One region of the Neobacillus sp. C211 genome, then DNA from elsewhere that is predicted to be linked to it. Evidence: riboswitches for the same ligand, from Rfam matches in the RefSeq annotation. Region 1 holds a riboswitch; each other region holds the start of a gene.
The links. A riboswitch is a leader RNA that binds a small molecule or an ion and turns the genes downstream of it on or off. The one in region 1 is predicted to bind cobalamin.

Region 1 (5,647 bases):
TTATCTTTCCCCTTTGGAGAAATGATTTGCTTTGCGATGCTATTTCCATTGCTGCAAAGCGCCAAACAAGGGGTAAAAATGGGATTTTGGGCAGTGGTTTTTAGTGGTTTGACATTAAGCTATACAATCGCACTTGATATAGCTGTACTCGGTTCTGACATTGCAGGACGCTCATCATTTCCATTGTTAACAATGATAAGTAAAATAAACATTGGGGAATTTATACAACATCTAGATTTAATTGTTATTTTAACGTTAATTATTTGCAACTTTTTCAAAATTGCTGTTTTTTATTATGCAGCTGTTATGGGGGCAACAGCTTTATTTAACCTTCAAGATTATAGGAAAATGGTAGCTCCTATCGGAATCATCATTCTCTATTCTTCTAGTATGATCGCATTTGATTTTTCAGGACATCTGGAGGAGGGAAACTTCTCACTCAAAACCATATTTCCTCTTTTTGGAGAAATCATACCCGCATTCCTTCTGCTTATAGCTGTGATTCGAAAAAAATTTAGTCAACGATTACGAGATATTTAATGAATTTTCTTTTTCACAAACATAATCATAGGCTTTAAAAACCATATTGAAATTAAAATTAAAGAGGAGGATATTTCCGTTGAATCCATCAACCAAAACGGGTTATTTAAGTTCTGCCAACATTGAGAAATTGTCTGACCTAAAAACAAGTCCATTGCAACAGCAAAACCTATACTCAGTATAAGAAGAAAAACAAATATAAAGAATGATTTCATAAATGAAACCTCCTGTGTGTTACAAACTTTCCCATAGTATGACTTATTGATGGTGTTTTCATTATTGCTGTTGGCAGGAACAATATGTTAAAACCTAATCATGCAGAAAACGGCTCTCCAAATAAGGAGTGGGTTTTTTGTATTGAAGGAAGTTCCCCTGTTTAAATTATAAAGATGCACTTAAAAAATTTTCTTCTGTTTTGTTTTTGAATTCCTAAGATTTAAAAGGAGAGGGAACTATTCCCATAGGGGTCCACTCTCCTTATCTAGGTTGTTCTATGAACTGGATAAAGGATCAAAAAATCTCGGAAATTGTTCCATTCGTTGCGACACTAAGTCGGTAAATAATCCTCTCAATTTATTATTTTTCCCTGACAATCAAGGCTGAAATCCAGCCTTCGATCCCGTTTGCGGTGTGAACTTTTAGCCACTTAATTCCTTTGGAATCCACTTGTTCTTCATTCAAAAAGTGCATGATTTCTCCATTTGTAATAGTGTATAGGCGGGGTGCGGTAAGTGTGGGAGCTACACGAATATTTCCGCCTTCTTCGTATTTCTTATTTAAAATTAATTCTTTTGGATCAGGGGAAGCCCAGGATGCTTGTATGTGTACAGGTTCTTGGTTTAACCATATCTCAGCTTTCTTCCATTTTTGTGTATACCACTCATTTGGATTGTTGATCATTGCTGCAGTAAGCAAAATCACTAAAGTTGACGCAGAATAGAAGGTCCATCTTTTAATCCTTGTCTTATTCCTTTTCCGTTTCATTAAAAGCTGAATCATGTTGTTGAGAAAACTTTCGAACCAGGCAAACATTCCTTCAATGATATCTATCCAAACAGATATGCCAGCTTTTCCTGCTTCTCTCCGGCTTCTTTGAATTGTGCAAAGAAGTGCCATGATTGGGTAAGAAATGAGATAAAGCATTTTTTTCAACAAACGGCACAATAAGTTTAAGAAGGGAGGAATAATGTACAACAAAATCAGCCTTGCGAACTGTAGGAGCACAAAGAGAGCCAAAAAAATACGGATCCATTCCGGCAGGGCAGAAATAAGTGACCAGATCCAAAACAGCTGATTTAAAATGGATTCCACAATCGCTAATCTCCTTTATTTAAATAGGATAATAGTTCTCTCCTTGGACCAGAAATCTGTTTTTTTCTATTGATGTTTTCCAGATTGACGGGGAGATAGGGGAATAGCCTTTTTAGCTTGGCTAATCTTTGTTCTGCCTCAAACTGGTCAATAGAGTGATCGTTGATCAAGTTTAAAAGTTGTTTGTTTACCTCATATTTGAAGGCTTGATTTTGGCTAAACTCCGATTCCACTAACCGCTTTGCCATTTCATTCTTTTCTCCAAGCTTCCCTGCAGTGATAAAATCACCTGCTTGAAGGGCTTCTTTAATCGAGGCCGAAATCCGGCGCGCTTCCTCCAAGTCCAGAGCCTCTTGATAGGCAGATAGTTCTGCGTTCCGGTCTAAATCGGCGATCGCCTCATCATGACGCTGGTCCCGAATACCTTGCCGGATTAAAACACGAACATTTCTAACAATAATACCAGCCTCTCTTAATACCTTGACTAATGGCGAGGTTTGAAAAAATTCTTCAATATGCCGGGCAAAACTCAGATCCTCTTCAATAGGATAAAATCTTGCTTCCGACTCCACCCAGAAGGGTAGATTATTGTTAAAAATGTTGCCAATTTCTCCTGCATTTTGTTGAATTAACCGTTCGGGGTGTTCAACGGCAATATCGATAAATAAATTGACAGAAAACCTTCTTCCTCTTGTAGCCGCTGGGACTTCTTCCTTGTAGGTGATGGTTTGCTGCTGCATATTGACTGTATAAACCCTTTTATATTTGCCAATCCGCAATTCACTACGTGACAAACGCTCTCCATTTTTAACTGCATAGTATTCATTGTGATTATTAACATAAACAAAGGCATAGGTCATAGACGACGCCGGCGGCTTTTCCAAAAAACTAAATTTCACGTCTTTAACATCTTCAATAAATTGCATTAGGTTATTCCCTCCAGGTTAACTATTTTCATTGAGAGATCACTTACCCTTGTCTACATTCTATGCAGACAATCGGAAGAAAAGCCCCCATATCTTTGTAGATTGTTGTAGGTATCCAGCAATCCGATAGCTATGCCGCCCCCCTAAAATAATATAAGGGAATTTAAAAAGCACTTGATATATTCTATTTGTTAGACTAGTATAAATATTATCTCTTAAAATTACATATGAATTTGTTAACAATTAGTTAAGATGCCTTAGGGCTTAATAGGGAATCTGGTGCAAGGCCAGAACTGTCCCCGCAACTGTGAGTGTGGACGAAATAGACAAACCACTGAACCGTTTATTTTATTGACGATTCGGGAAGGGTCTAAAGTAGGAAGAAACACAAGTCAGGAGACCTGTCTTAACTTTTAATGTTTCGATTTCTTCGGGGGTTGTGAAGATGGAACGTTTGACAAAAAGGATTATTTATTATCTTTCTTTGTGCTGACGTTTTATCCGTTCAACTAATGTTGAACGGATTTTTTCGTTTTGATGATTCTAAATCATGTTTAATTATCATAGTTTAGCTTTAGAAGGAACAAGCCTTTTTAACAATTGAATAGATTAGGATAGGTGCACGAATATGTGCTTAATAGGGAAGTACGGTTTAAATCCGTCACGGTACCCGCCACTGTATGGGGAGTTCATTGCAGATGTCACTGAAGGAATTCGGGAAGACGCAATGAAATGATGAACCTAAGTCAGGAGACCTGCCTTTACCTAATAACTTCCATCAACCTACGGGAACATAGGTAGAAGTGCTGAACATACATCGCTATTTTTTTGTGTGTATATTTTGCACCTCTATGTCCATAGGGGTGCTTTTTTTACGTAAAAAACGAAAAGGAGAGTGTGACATGACTACTTGGAATTTACAAGGGACGAAACACCATGTTTTTATTTGCAACGGCAGCAGCTGTATGAGAAAGGGTGGGGAGGAAGCGACACAAGCGATTCGGAATGAAATCACCAATTTAAACTTAGATTCACTCATACATACAACAAGAACGAGATGCAATGGGAGATGTAAGGATGCCCCCGTTGCCATCGTCTATCCGTCAGGGACTTGGTATAAAAACGTAACCTCAGAAGTGGGAACTACGATTGTAAAGCGTCATCTGGCAGAAGGTCATTGCCTTCAGGAGCATGCGATCTATCAATATTCCGAAGCAGGATTCATACCGCCAGAAGGGTCGGAATGCATCGAAGGAGTACAAAAAGTGGTTAAAGAAAAGATGTAACAGCGGATAGTAGCTGGATTCTAGTTTGAAATTTTGGAAGGTGGCGTAATAGTGTGAAAGGCAAATTATTGGTTATTGGTTTTGGCCCTGGTGATGAAAAACATATCACTGGCCGGGCAAAAGAAGCCATCGAAGAAAGTGATATCATCATCGGCTACAAAACCTACGTTGATCTAATCAAGGGATTAATAGCTGGAAAACAAATCATTAGTACAGGAATGACAGAAGAAGTGAGCCGGGCCCAGGAGGCAGTGAAACAGGCCGAACTCGGTTACACAGTAGCCGTCATTTCAAGCGGTGATGCCGGTGTATATGGAATGGCAGGACTGGTTTACGAAGTGCTAATCGAAAAAGGCTGGAAAAAAGACTCAGGGGTAGAAGTGGAGGTGGTCCCTGGCATTTCCGCCATCAACTCCTGTGCTGCTTTATTAGGCGCGCCGGTCATGCATGATGCCTGTACGATCAGCTTAAGTGACCATTTGACACCTTGGAGCTTGATTGAGAAACGAATCGAAGCGGCCGCTTCATCTGATTTTGTGATTGCCTTATACAATCCAAAAAGCGGGAGAAGAACACGGCAGATCATGGAAGCTCAAAAAATTCTACTAAAATATCGCTCGCCAGACACCCCTGTAGGATTGGTAAAGAGTGCTTACCGTGATAGTCAAAAAATCGTCTTAACCAATTTACAAGAGATGCTCGAACATGAAATTGGCATGTTAACCACCGTTTTAATTGGCAACTCTTCCACATTTTTCTACGACGGCTTGATCATCACTCCGCGCGGTTATCAGCGGAAGTATACATTAAATCAGGCAATACAGCCGTTGAAACCGCATCAACGTTTGCAAAAGGAAGCCGAACCATGGGCACTGGAGCAAATGGAAGATGTAAAACCGGTAAACAAGGAACTAGTCACCCCAACCTCCATGAAAGAGTCGCCAAGAGAGCTGGCTGAGGAAGCCTTGCAAATGATCCTTGGTGAGAACGATGGACCTTCCCAAGGTTTAATGGTGAAGCAAGAATTTCAATCTATTTTTGAGGTAGCGGTCAGCCCTGGTGTCGCCAATAAAAAATTTACCGCGAATCAGATGGTCATTCTTTCCGAAATTGTCGGAGAAGAAGGGGTCATGGAATACACACAAGACCATTTTATGAAGCTGCAAATTTTAACCTCTAGGCCTGATGAGATTGTTGAAAAGCTAACGGCGGCCAACTTTTTGATTGCTCCTGTTGGCGACGTATTAACCGTAAAAGCCTGTGATTTTTGTGACGGAGAAAAGAAGGATTCCATTCCTTATGCCGATGAGCTTCAGGAAAGGCTTGGCGGCATGGAACTCCCCAAAGAATTAAAACTTGGTGTGAATGGCTGCGGTATGGCCTGTTATGGAGCCGTAAAAGAAGATATTGGCATTGTCTACCGTAAGGGGGCGTTTGATTTATTTTTAGGAGCCAAGACAGCTGGAAGAACCGCACATCCTGGCCAAATCGTAGCGGAAGGAATCGCACCGGACCAAATTGTCGGGGTCATAGAGGGGATTGTTCAAGAGTACAAACAAAAGGCCTATCCAAATGAACGTTTCT
Region 2 (5,647 bases), on a different contig from region 1:
TGAAAGAAAAAGGTCTTAAAAATGTAATAAACCCACCACCACCCTTGTGTTGCCACATACACTCAATACATGTGGAGTATGTGGCGCACCTCATATTAAAAGAAGGCAACTAACCCTTTGGGTGTTGCCTTTTAAAGGTACTTTAATGATTTACTATTATGTTCACATAATTGTAGAAAAGCTTTTGAAAAGACTAAATTTATATGAATTCTAATGTGATATTATTTTATCTGAAGGAGGTATCAAAATGGATAGGTAAACCATGTAGGCATATTATCATTATAAGTTTCCTAAGACTAATTATTTCTGGTAAGTAAATTTATATCTGAAGGAGGATAATTAATGGGTCACGATATATCAGGATACAATAAAGCAGGAAAAGAAATTGCTTACGCTCGTTTTAGCATGGGGAATTATAATGCTACCATACTGTATAATTTACTTGATGCAAATAATTACTATGCAGGAGTAAGTGGATCAGGCGACAGTTCTATCTTCTCGATACAACAAATTGAAAAGGCTATGAATGTCTACAAGCAATTTTACAAAAATGGTAATTCTCTGTCAGAAAGTGATTTCTTAACTTGGGATCAAAAACAAATCCTGAATTTTATACAGAATTGTTTAGGAACAGCAAAAATAGAAGGGAGTGTAAGAGTGTATTTTGGCTAATGTTTAAAGATTATTTGCTAAATTCTTCAATTTCGCTCCGTATCCAAATAACTCTATAGTAGCAATTACCTTCATATGTAACAATTTGCATTCCATCTCCAGATAATCTTATGAATTTCTTTTATCCCCTAAAAAACACATTTATTATCTTATCGACAAAACCAATCCATGTATCCTATTTAATATTACTAATCTTCCTCTGTCGTTGGTCGTCTAATTAAAAAGATAAGAGAGATTCGTTTTAAAGTAGTATTTGAATGTCCTGGCTGTCCATGTGAGCAAGTTACTTTATAGGAATAAGCATATGGACTAGAAAAAAATCGTAAAGATCATTGCCATGATTCGGTGGGACTTATTTCGAAATCCTGATGCTTTCTTGTTGCGTAAGTACCCAGCAAACAAAGTGACCAAAAGAAAGATAAAGGATGTATAACCCAGCAACATCTTGATATGACCATAACCAATGACAGGTCCAATTTTAAAAAGATTAATCCAAGAGTGACCGATAATAAGAAGGTGGACGTTATGTATCAGTCGTAGATCGTCCAATAAATGACAAGAATATTAAACAGGAACTAATAAGTAAAATTATTTAATTTTTATAAAAATTGAATATATTCCAATAATTATCCTATAATAAAGAGGAAATATATTAGGCTTTGGCTCAAATTGAAAAGTTGGCTTCATCCTTAGTTTTGCTAACATAATATGAAGCATCATAACTTCAAGATATACATAAGTACTGACTTGCTAGAAGAGAATATAATTACTTTTTTAATTAGGAGGCAATCATGGGAAGATTAGTTCATTTCGAAATTCATGTCAATGACATGGAACGGGCAAAGAAGTTTTATGGAGAGGTATTCGGATGGTCATTTCAAGATTGGAGTGAGTATGCAGGAATGCCTTACTTTGGAGCAGTGACTGGCGATGAGAATGAACCTGGGATCAATGGTGCTTTGATGCAGCGGCAAAGTGCTCCACCGGAAGCAAACCAAGCTTTGAATGCATTTGCTTGTACAATGGGAGTGGAAAATTACGATGTAACGGAAGCTAAAATTATTGAGAATGGCGGCAAGGTCGTAATGGCCAAATATGCCCTGCCTGGAATGGCGTGGCAAGGATACTATATTGATACCGAAGGCAATATATTCGGAATTCATCAACCCGATGCGAATGCAAAATAGAATCCTAAGGTGAGCGAGAGAACTCTCATCATACTGACTACTTTTCAGAAAATTATGTACTTCATATTATTAATATGCTATAGTTAGTGAAAATTACATATCGTGTAAGAATTGGTGCCAAGCTAAGGCTTGGCTTAAAAGGGAAGAACGGTGTAATTCCGTCGCTGTCCCGCAACTGTAAATCGGAGTGAATCACAAATACCACTGTCTTAGGATGGGAAGGTGTGAGGAGCCATGATGATAAGCCAGGAGACCTGCCAATTTCCAGTACACACCAAATACCTACGTGGAAATAGGTGGTGACATTCATTTGTACGACAAACGAGTTATGAGTAGCTATGTTTATGCATGTTTTTTTAGCAAAACTTAAACTTGATTGTAAAGCCATTTCCCATTTTGTGGAGATGGCTTTTTTTGTATTTGGGAATATGTAAATTTAAATAAGGAGGAATGAAAAATGAATTTAGTTAGTACTGCCATTGGTTACCCGTACATTGGTGATAATCGGGAGTGGAAACGTTGTATAGAATCTTTTTGGAAGGGTGCGATATCAGAGGAGCAATTTATTTTCGAGATGAAAACGAATCGTTTGAATAATTTGAAGCGCCAGCAATCATTAGGCTTAGAGTTACTAACAGTTGGGGATTTTACCAATTATGACCGCATGCTTGACCATGCGGCAATGTTCGGAATGGTTCCAAATCGTTATAAGTGGACAGGTAGTGAAGTCGATCTAACCACTTATTACGAAATGGCCCGTGGGGCAAGCCATGTTGTGGCCTGTGAGATGACAAAGTGGTTTAACACCAACTATCACTACATCGTACCTGAGTATGAAGGCAAGTCATTACAATTAACCAAAAACTACATTTTAGATTATTTTGTAGAAGCCAAAGAGGAATTAGGTCTTATTACAAAGCCTACAATGATCGGTCCTTTTACTTTTGTTAGCTTAGCGAAAGGATACGATGCCAAAACCAAAGCATTGTTTATTTTAAAACTCTTACCGTTATATGCTCAAGTATTGCAGCAGCTTGTAGAGGCTGGGGCACAGTGGATTCAAGTGGAAGAACCAGCACTAACCCTTTCACTAACTGCTGATGATGTAAAACTAGTGCAGGAAATTTACAAGCAATTAGCAGAAGAAGTACCGGCTGCACAAATCATGTTACAAACCTATTTTGAAGGACTATCAGCGTATGAAGAGCTGTCTCAATTACCTGTGGCAGGGATTGGTCTTGATTTCATACATGGTGCCGAAGAGAATATGGATTCACTTCGAAAACACGGGTTCCCACAAGACAAAGTATTAGGAATTGGTGTCGTAAATGGACGGGATATTTGGCGGGCAAATTTGGCTGAAAAAGCATTCAATACAAAAGCTGTTTTATTATTAAGCGGTGTAAAAGAAGCTTGGATTCAGTCTTCATGTAGTTTACAGCATGTACCTGTGACGACGAAGGCAGAAACAAAGCTGGATGCCATACTGACAAATGCTTTGTCATTTGCCGATGAGAAAATAATTGAGTTATCACATATTACATCTTACGTCCGTGACGAGGCTTGGACAGGGAATAAGAGCGTGTCACAAAGTATGATAGCAACTGAAGCATTAGCACAGCATAAGGCAAGGAAAAATGCACGTGTGAAAGAGCTAGTATTACAAGTAACACAAGAGCATTTTGCTCGTTCAATGACGTTTAAAGAACGTCAACCTTTGCAAAAAAGGGCATTAGATTTACCAGATTATCCAACCACAACCATTGGCAGCTTCCCTCAGTCAGATCAAGTAAAACGGACACGTACAGCATGGCGTAAAAAGGAAATTACAGATGCTGAGTATGCAGCGTTTCTAAAAAGTGAAACAGCCCGTTGGATTCAAATTCAAGAAGAAATAGGACTGGATGTTTTAGTGCATGGTGAATTTGAGCGGACGGATATGGTTGAGTACTTTGGAGAAAAGCTAGAAGGTTTTGCCTTTACAGAAAAAGCATGGGTTGTATCCTATGGTTCACGTTGTGTCAAACCACCAATTATTTATGGTGACGTCGAGTGGACAGCCCCAATGACCGTGAAGGAAGTAGAAGCGGCACAGCAATTAACGTCTAAGTATGTGAAAGGGATGTTAACAGGTCCTATTACAATCTTAAATTGGTCTTTTGTCCGCGATGATATTTCACGTGAACAAGTAGCCAACCAACTAGCCTTAGCACTAAGAGAAGAGATTGCAGCGTTAGAAGATGCAGGCATTGCCATTATTCAAGTGGATGAACCGGCATTACGTGAAGGATTGCCATTACGTAAAGAAAAATGGGCTGATTATTTAGCATGGGGGGTAAATGCCTTTAAGTTAGCAACTTCTAGTGTGAAGAATGAAACACAAATCCATACGCATATGTGCTATTGCGAGTTTAATGACTTTATTGAGCCGATTCGTGCCCTTGACGCAGATGTGATTTCAATCGAAACGTCTAGAAGTCATGGGGAGTTGATTCAATCTCTTAAAAAAAATCCATATGAACTTGGTATTGGTTTAGGAGTGTATGATATTCATAGTCCACGTGTACCAAGTCTAGAAGAAATCAATGCGATTTTAAACGATAGTTTAGAAATTATTTCAAAAGAACAGTTCTGGGTGAATCCAGATTGTGGTTTAAAAACACGTCATGAAGAAGAAACCATTGCATCGCTAAAAAATATGGTGTCAGCCGCTCGGAAGCTACGCCAACAGCAACAACAAACTGTTTAAATCTAATCTAAACAATTAAATCAAGGGGGCTTTTCCATTTTTGGAAAGGCTCTTTGGTTTGTTTACTTAACTGAACATCACCACGTAGGTATATGTGCATAAAATGATTAGTGCACGAAAATGGAGGTGTGATGTTCAAATATGATGTATTTCAATCATTACTATAGAAATAACCCTTACAATACTTATGTGCCGATATCGGAGTTAAGCAGGGTAGGAGCAAAGGTTACTTGGGATGAAAAACAAAAGGTTTTTAGTATCACAAGTGATTATCATCTATTAAAGGTTGAAAACCAACAATTAAGGCAGAGGATAACAGAATTAACGGCGCTAGTAACGAATCGTAGCTTAAGGGCTAATGACCAAAACTGGGAATTGCATTTAGCCGACCAGGGTAATACCAATTATTCAACTGCTACAATGCCAGTAGATTTGACGTTATTGACGTTAAAGAAAGATCCATTTAATAATGCTTCCTCCCTGTTTAGCGTGAATCAGAATCAGCTGTACTCGGTTGAACGAATTTCGAATAAAATTCTTTCTGCTATCGACTTGGACACTTATAAAGAGAAATGGGATTTTTCAACAGAAAACCAGGATGCCTTTCTTGATTTGATAGCAAGAGACGGAGTGGTTTACGCATCAACTATGAATAAACTTTATGCGATTCAGGATAACGGAAACGCTCCACTGACACTCTGGACCGTTGATACCTTTGCGAACAGGCTTTTAATAGACCAAAATACATTGTTTTATTACACCAGAACCACCGAGGGTCTGGATGCGATTGGTACAGTAGATATAAAAACGGGTCAAAAGAAATGGAGTTATCCCCTTAAATTCCAAGAGCAAATCGAAGGAGTTTTTGCTGCTGGCGGAAATAGACTTTATGCAAATATACGGAATCCAGTGCAAATGACATCCAAAATGTATGCATTCGATTCCTCTTCCGGCACTGTTCTCTGGACATTTGATCTTGATTCAAGCTTGCCTATTTACGGAGCTCCTGTCTATAAAGAAGAGAAGCTTTACTTCGAAA
Region 3 (5,647 bases), on a different contig from region 1:
CCTAACGGGGTAATCGTACCCGCAAATTCTAATACTTCACCCGTTTGAGTAGCAGCAATTAAGATACTATCTGTCGATGTACCGGTGGCGATCGTTCCGGTGACTTCATCGATTACCTTTAGATCATTCAATGCCTTAACCTTCGCTTCAGTTGCGGTCATGATACTTTGTATAAAAGCTTCCTCTGTCAGCTCGCCGCTCACAAAAATCCAGGTATTGATTGTTCCTGGTGTCATTTCAAATGTATGCTGTTCACTTTTCGAAGCATCAATCGCATTTCCTACTCCAGCTGTCACAACAGCAAATATCGAGAAGCTATTATGTTCAAACCGCTTGTATACTACATCTTCGAGGACAACTGCGGTCATCATGCCAACAGTTTCCGATGGTTCAAACCCGTTTGATTTTAAAAATGAACTCATTTCTATACGATGATCACTACAGTTGTAATCCTTGTTAACATGGCGGTTCACAAATGTTAGGTGCCATCCGGTTCCCGAACCAATCACCCCAGATGACATCGTCCTTAATGGCATAGGGGATGTTAACTCGATTAATTCTTCTGAGATATGCAGCATCGACTCATCTAGGTCAAAATCGACAACTTTGTTTTTCACTTTTGGCAGTAAAACCATTTGCGGTGCAGCGACTTTAGGATGGGGATGTTTTTGAATGTCTGTATGATACACATCTCTTATTCGTTCTTCCCGGAGCACCTCATTAGGAATATGATCGATATTAATTCTTCCATTTTCGAGAAGGAGCAATCGATCACAATAAAGCCCCGCAAGGTTTAAATCGTGAAAAATAGAGATGACTGTTAATCCACTTTCTGACGTCCATTGTTTTAAGAAATCTAATAATTCCTTTTGGTACGACAAATCCAAATGGTTGGTGGGTTCATCTAACAAAAGTATTTCAGGCTCTTGAGCCAAAGCTTGGGCAAGAAATACTCGTTGCTTTTCACCGCCTGATAATTCTTGAATATTTTTATTTTGGAATCTGGAAACACCAATTTGCTTCATTACTCGCTGGACAACCTCTTCATCGGCATTACTCCAGGTTTGAAATAACCCCTTTTGATGTGCATAACGGCCAAGCGAGACAGTTTCTTTTACGGTGTATGAGAATGATTGTGTTGAATGTTGTGAAAGAACGGCAATCATTTGGGCCAGTTGTTTTGTTTTGTATTCCTGCAGCCGTTTCCGATTGATAAAAATCTCACCTTTTTGGATGGGCAAAATTCCACTAAGCATTTTCAAAAGGGTTGTCTTTCCACTTCCATTCGGCCCCAATATCCCGAATAATTCTCCCTTTTCCACATCAAAAGAAATGTCTTTCAGAACCGCTTCACTCGAGTATCCTCCGGAAATCTGTTGAACACTAAGCATCCCTAACCACTTCTTTCCGTCCTTTTTCTTTGGAGCAGGATTATTGCAAATACCGGTGCACCAATTAAAGCTGTGATTACACCAATGGGTAATTCTGTAGGAGATATGATTGTTCTTGAAATTAGGTCAGCTAAAATTAAAAAACCGCTTCCTGTTATGATCGATAACGGAAGGAGATGCCGGTGATCGGGACCCCATAATAATCTTGATAAATGAGGAATCACTAGCCCGACAAAACCAATGGTGCCTGACACCGCAACTGCCGCTCCTGTTAAAATAGAGCCAGCTGTTAAAATAATTAGCTTTCTTTTTTGAACATTGACCCCTAAATGCTGTGCCCGCTCTTCCCCAAACGACATGGCGTTTAGTTCCTTTGCATTAAAAATCAGCAGGCCTGAGCCAATGATAAAAAATGGCAAAATGATTTTTATGTACTCCCAGCCTCTCATCGATACACTTCCTAATAGCCAGCCAATAATTTGCCTCAACTCATCTCCAGTCAGCGCAATCATCAGCGAAATAATTGCCCCTAAGAAGGAGCTAAAAATTATCCCTGTTAAAATAATCGTTTCCACTCTCATGGAACGCTCTATTTTACTGGCGAAAGTAAGGACTAAAAAGATGGTTAAAAAGGAAAATAAAATACTTAGCAATGGTAATGTGAAGGAACCTATAAAAGGAATCGATAGATGGAAAAACAGTGTCAACACCGCTCCAACTGACGCCCCGGAGGATACACCCAATGTATAAGGATCTGCTAACGGATTTCTTAGCAGACCTTGGAAGGCTGCCCCTGCAATAGCAAGAGAAGCCCCGACAAGACCAGATAAAATCACTCTAGGTAAGCGAATGTTAAGGACAATACTTGAATACATAGGGTCAATTGTCTCCAATGAAATAACCCCAAAAACTTTCGCACTGAAAATCTTAATAATGGTTAAGATTGGCACCGAAACTGTTCCAATTGAAATCCCTAATAAAAAAGCTAGAACAAGGAACATTCCAGCTATTATATAGGCTAAATACTTATTATTTAAAAATCTCAGGATAGACAGCCTTTGCAAGATCTTCTACTCCTTCAACGATCCGAGGGCCTGAGCGAGTCACGCGATCAGAATCCACATCGACTACATGCTTATTTTTTACAGCGTTGACCGTTTCCCAGCCCTTTCTAGTTAAAACTTGTTCCGCCGGATTTTTGACATAGTATCCATAGGTAGTCAGGATTACATCTGGATTGCGTTTAATCATCGCCTCTTGATCAATTTTAATCCAGCCTTCTTGATCATTTGCGATGTTTTCCGCATTAATTATACTTAGCATTTGATCCATAAAGGTATTCTTGCCAGGTGTATAAATTTCTGGAGCGGGCGAAACTTCAACTAATACCTTTTTCTTTTCTTTTATTTCCCCAGCCTTTGCTTTAATTTCGGCCAATTTATCCTTCATCCCTTTAATCATCTCATCGGCTTTCGCTGTTTCACCGGTAGCTTTCCCAATCATATCAATGGAATCATAAACTTGGTCAAAATTTTGCGCATCATTAACAACCAAAACGGTAATTCCAGCATCTTTAAGCTGCTGAAGCCCTGCTTCAGAATTATGAGCTGAAGATGCATGTGCTAACACTAAATCCGGTTTTAAGGAAATGATTTTTTCTAAGTTTATTTCCTGTCCGCCGATTTTTTCTTTTTTCGTCGCTGCTTCCGGGTAATTATCGAAATCAGACACGCCCACCACTTCTTTGTCAAGTCCTAATGCAAATGCAATTTCTGTATTACTTGGAATTAGTGAAACGATCTTTTCAGGTTTCTTTTCGATAATAACTTTAGTTTTGGTAGCATCTGTAAGTGTAACTGGATAGGTTATTTCCGCTGTTTTCTTCTCAACGCTGGATTTATTCTCTTCCTTAACTTGGTCTTTCTTTTCAACACAACCTGTTAAAACTCCTACTGTTAATAATACTACTAACAGCAATGAATACAACTTCTTCATTTTTCTCCCTACTTTCAGTTAATAAATATTATGTAACAAAAAATAAATCTTCTTGTGCAAAAACAAAATGGCTTGGATAAAAACAAAAAACATCTCCACTATGTAATGGAGATGTTGGTATGATTAGATTCAGGTTACTAGCAATAAGTAAAGGGAGTCTAGCCTTCAACACCGTCCCATCCTCGTAGGTTTTATTGGCGCACAAGAATTAGGCAGGTTTCCTGGCTCATGATCATCGCTTCCTATGCCTTCCCATCTTAGTCGACAGTGGCACCATATAGGTTGCTCTCATTTACAGTGGCGGGACCGCGTTGGCTTTTACCAAACTTCTCTTTTAAGCCGAAAATCTTACAATAAGATTTTAGCACCTAATAATAAAAAATATTTTTTGTTAAATTCATTATAGAAAAGATGAAATGAATTGTACATGTATTTTTGCAATAATTTTAAAGTTCAATCGTTCTGCACAAATTAGCCATTTCAATTGCAGCCGAAGCGGCATCCCATCCCTTATTACCAGCCTTTGTCCCAGCACGCTCAATCGCTTGTTCAATAGAATCTGTGGTTAGTACTCCAAAAATAACAGGAATGCCACTACTTAAATTGATTGCGGAAACACCTTTTGCCACTTCATTACAAACAAAGTCAAAATGTGGAGTAGAGCCGCGAATGACCGTACCAAGCGTGATAACTGCATCATATTTTTTGCTATTAGCCATTTTTTGGGCGATTAATGAAATTTCAAATGCACCAGGTACCCAGGCAATATCTACGTCTGTCTCACTGACGCCATGTCTTTTAAGTGCATCCTGTGCACCGCCTAATAGTTTACTTGTAATGAATTCATTAAAACGTCCAACCACGATTCCAACTTTTAATCCTGAGCCAACTAAATTTCCTTCAAAAATATTACCCATGAGTATGCCTCCTAAATTTGTTTTAAACTTCCCGCTTAACTAAATTTTCCTTGTTGCTTCGGTATTCTACTAAATCTTTAATCGTAATCATTTTAATGTTTAGCTTATCAGCAATTTTGCGCAGCTGTGGGACACGTGCCATCGTGCCATCGTCATTCATGATTTCACAAATGACACCAGCAGGCTTGGCACCGCATAAAATTGCAAGGTCTACAGCTGCTTCTGTATGCCCCGTTCTGCTCAAGACTCCGTCTTTTTTAGCAATCAACGGAAACATATGCCCTGGTCTTAAAAAATCGGATGCTTTTGATTCCGGGTCAACCATACTCAACACCGTTGCTGATCGTTCAAATGCAGAAATTCCAGTTGTAGAAAATTTATGGTCAATGCTTACGGTAAAAGCTGTTCGATTTGGATCCGTATTCTTGGAAACCATTGGATGTAAGTCGAGCTTTTGAGCTAATGCCTCGTCAATAGGAACACAGATTAGACCTCTTCCGTGAGTGGCCATAAGATTTATGACCTCCGGCGTTGCTTTTTCAGCAAGAGAAATAAAGTCCCCTTCATTTTCCCTGTTTTCATCATCGCAGACAATAACAACCTTTCCTTCTTTTAAATCAGCAAGAGCTTCGTTAATCGTATTAAACACGCAACATCTCTCCTTTCAAAATGACAAACCCTTTAAGATTGGACTTTTCCAAACTATAATTTAATTAAAACCATTGTCTGCTAAAAATTGTGCCGTTATCCCTGTCTTATGATTTTGCGCAGTATCACCTGAAAGGTTTTTCATAAAATGACCAACGTATTTACCAATCATATCGCATTCTAGATTAACGATATCCCCTGACCCCTTTATTCCCAAAATCGTTTCCGACAATGTATGGGGGATGATCGATAGTGTAAAACTATTTTCAGTTACCGCAAAAACAGTCAAACTTGTCCCATCTACCGTTATAGACCCTCTTAAGATTACATATTTTAATATGTCTTGCTCTGCTTCAATCTCATAGTAGACAGCATTTTCGAAGGACTGTTTACTTTTAATTATGCCTGTTCCATCGATATGTCCTGAGACAAAATGGCCGCCAAACCTTCCACCTGCTGCCATCGCCCGCTCAAGATTTACTCTGGAACCTCGCTTTACCATATTTAAACTTGAAGCTTTGACCGTTTCGGGCATAACATCTACCGTAAACAGCTTACCCGTAAAGGATGTCACCGTTAGACATACCCCGTTGACAGCAATACTGTCGCCAAGGTGAACATCATTAAGTATTTTATTTGCCTCAATGGCTAAAACAAACGACTCGCCAGTCCGCTGGATGTTCGCGACTACCCCAA

Region 2: another riboswitch for cobalamin. It lies ahead of metE (5-methyltetrahydropteroyltriglutamate--homocysteine S-methyltransferase); the one in region 1 lies ahead of ACSU6B_RS17810 ((2Fe-2S) ferredoxin domain-containing protein).
Region 3: another riboswitch for cobalamin. It lies ahead of ACSU6B_RS04590 (ABC transporter substrate-binding protein); the one in region 1 lies ahead of ACSU6B_RS17810 ((2Fe-2S) ferredoxin domain-containing protein).

Annotation. Positions count from the first base shown of each region.
Region 1 is NZ_JBPXRO010000019.1:16,410-22,056, reverse strand. It holds gene ACSU6B_RS17830 (GerAB/ArcD/ProY family transporter) at 1-540, shown strand, start outside; gene ACSU6B_RS17825 (hypothetical protein) at 537-755, opposite strand; gene ACSU6B_RS17820 (SH3 domain-containing protein) at 1,117-1,851, opposite strand; gene ACSU6B_RS17815 (hypothetical protein) at 1,857-2,777, opposite strand; cobalamin riboswitch at 3,011-3,200, shown strand; cobalamin riboswitch at 3,377-3,554, shown strand; gene ACSU6B_RS17810 ((2Fe-2S) ferredoxin domain-containing protein) at 3,680-4,063, shown strand; gene cobJ (precorrin-3B C(17)-methyltransferase) at 4,117-5,647, shown strand, end outside.
Region 2 is NZ_JBPXRO010000008.1:117,235-122,881, reverse strand. It holds gene ACSU6B_RS09920 (hypothetical protein) at 343-672, shown strand; gene ACSU6B_RS09915 (VOC family protein) at 1,464-1,859, shown strand; cobalamin riboswitch at 1,955-2,135, shown strand; gene metE (5-methyltetrahydropteroyltriglutamate--homocysteine S-methyltransferase) at 2,317-4,608, shown strand; gene ACSU6B_RS09905 (outer membrane protein assembly factor BamB family protein) at 4,750-5,647, shown strand, end outside.
Region 3 is NZ_JBPXRO010000003.1:198,807-204,453, forward strand. It holds gene ACSU6B_RS04580 (heme ABC transporter ATP-binding protein) at 1-1,391, opposite strand, end outside; gene ACSU6B_RS04585 (FecCD family ABC transporter permease) at 1,394-2,455, opposite strand; gene ACSU6B_RS04590 (ABC transporter substrate-binding protein) at 2,421-3,386, opposite strand; cobalamin riboswitch at 3,581-3,773, opposite strand; gene ribH (6,7-dimethyl-8-ribityllumazine synthase) at 3,833-4,303, opposite strand; partial or broken gene ribB (3,4-dihydroxy-2-butanone-4-phosphate synthase) at 4,329-4,952, opposite strand; gene ribE (riboflavin synthase) at 5,013-5,647, opposite strand, start outside.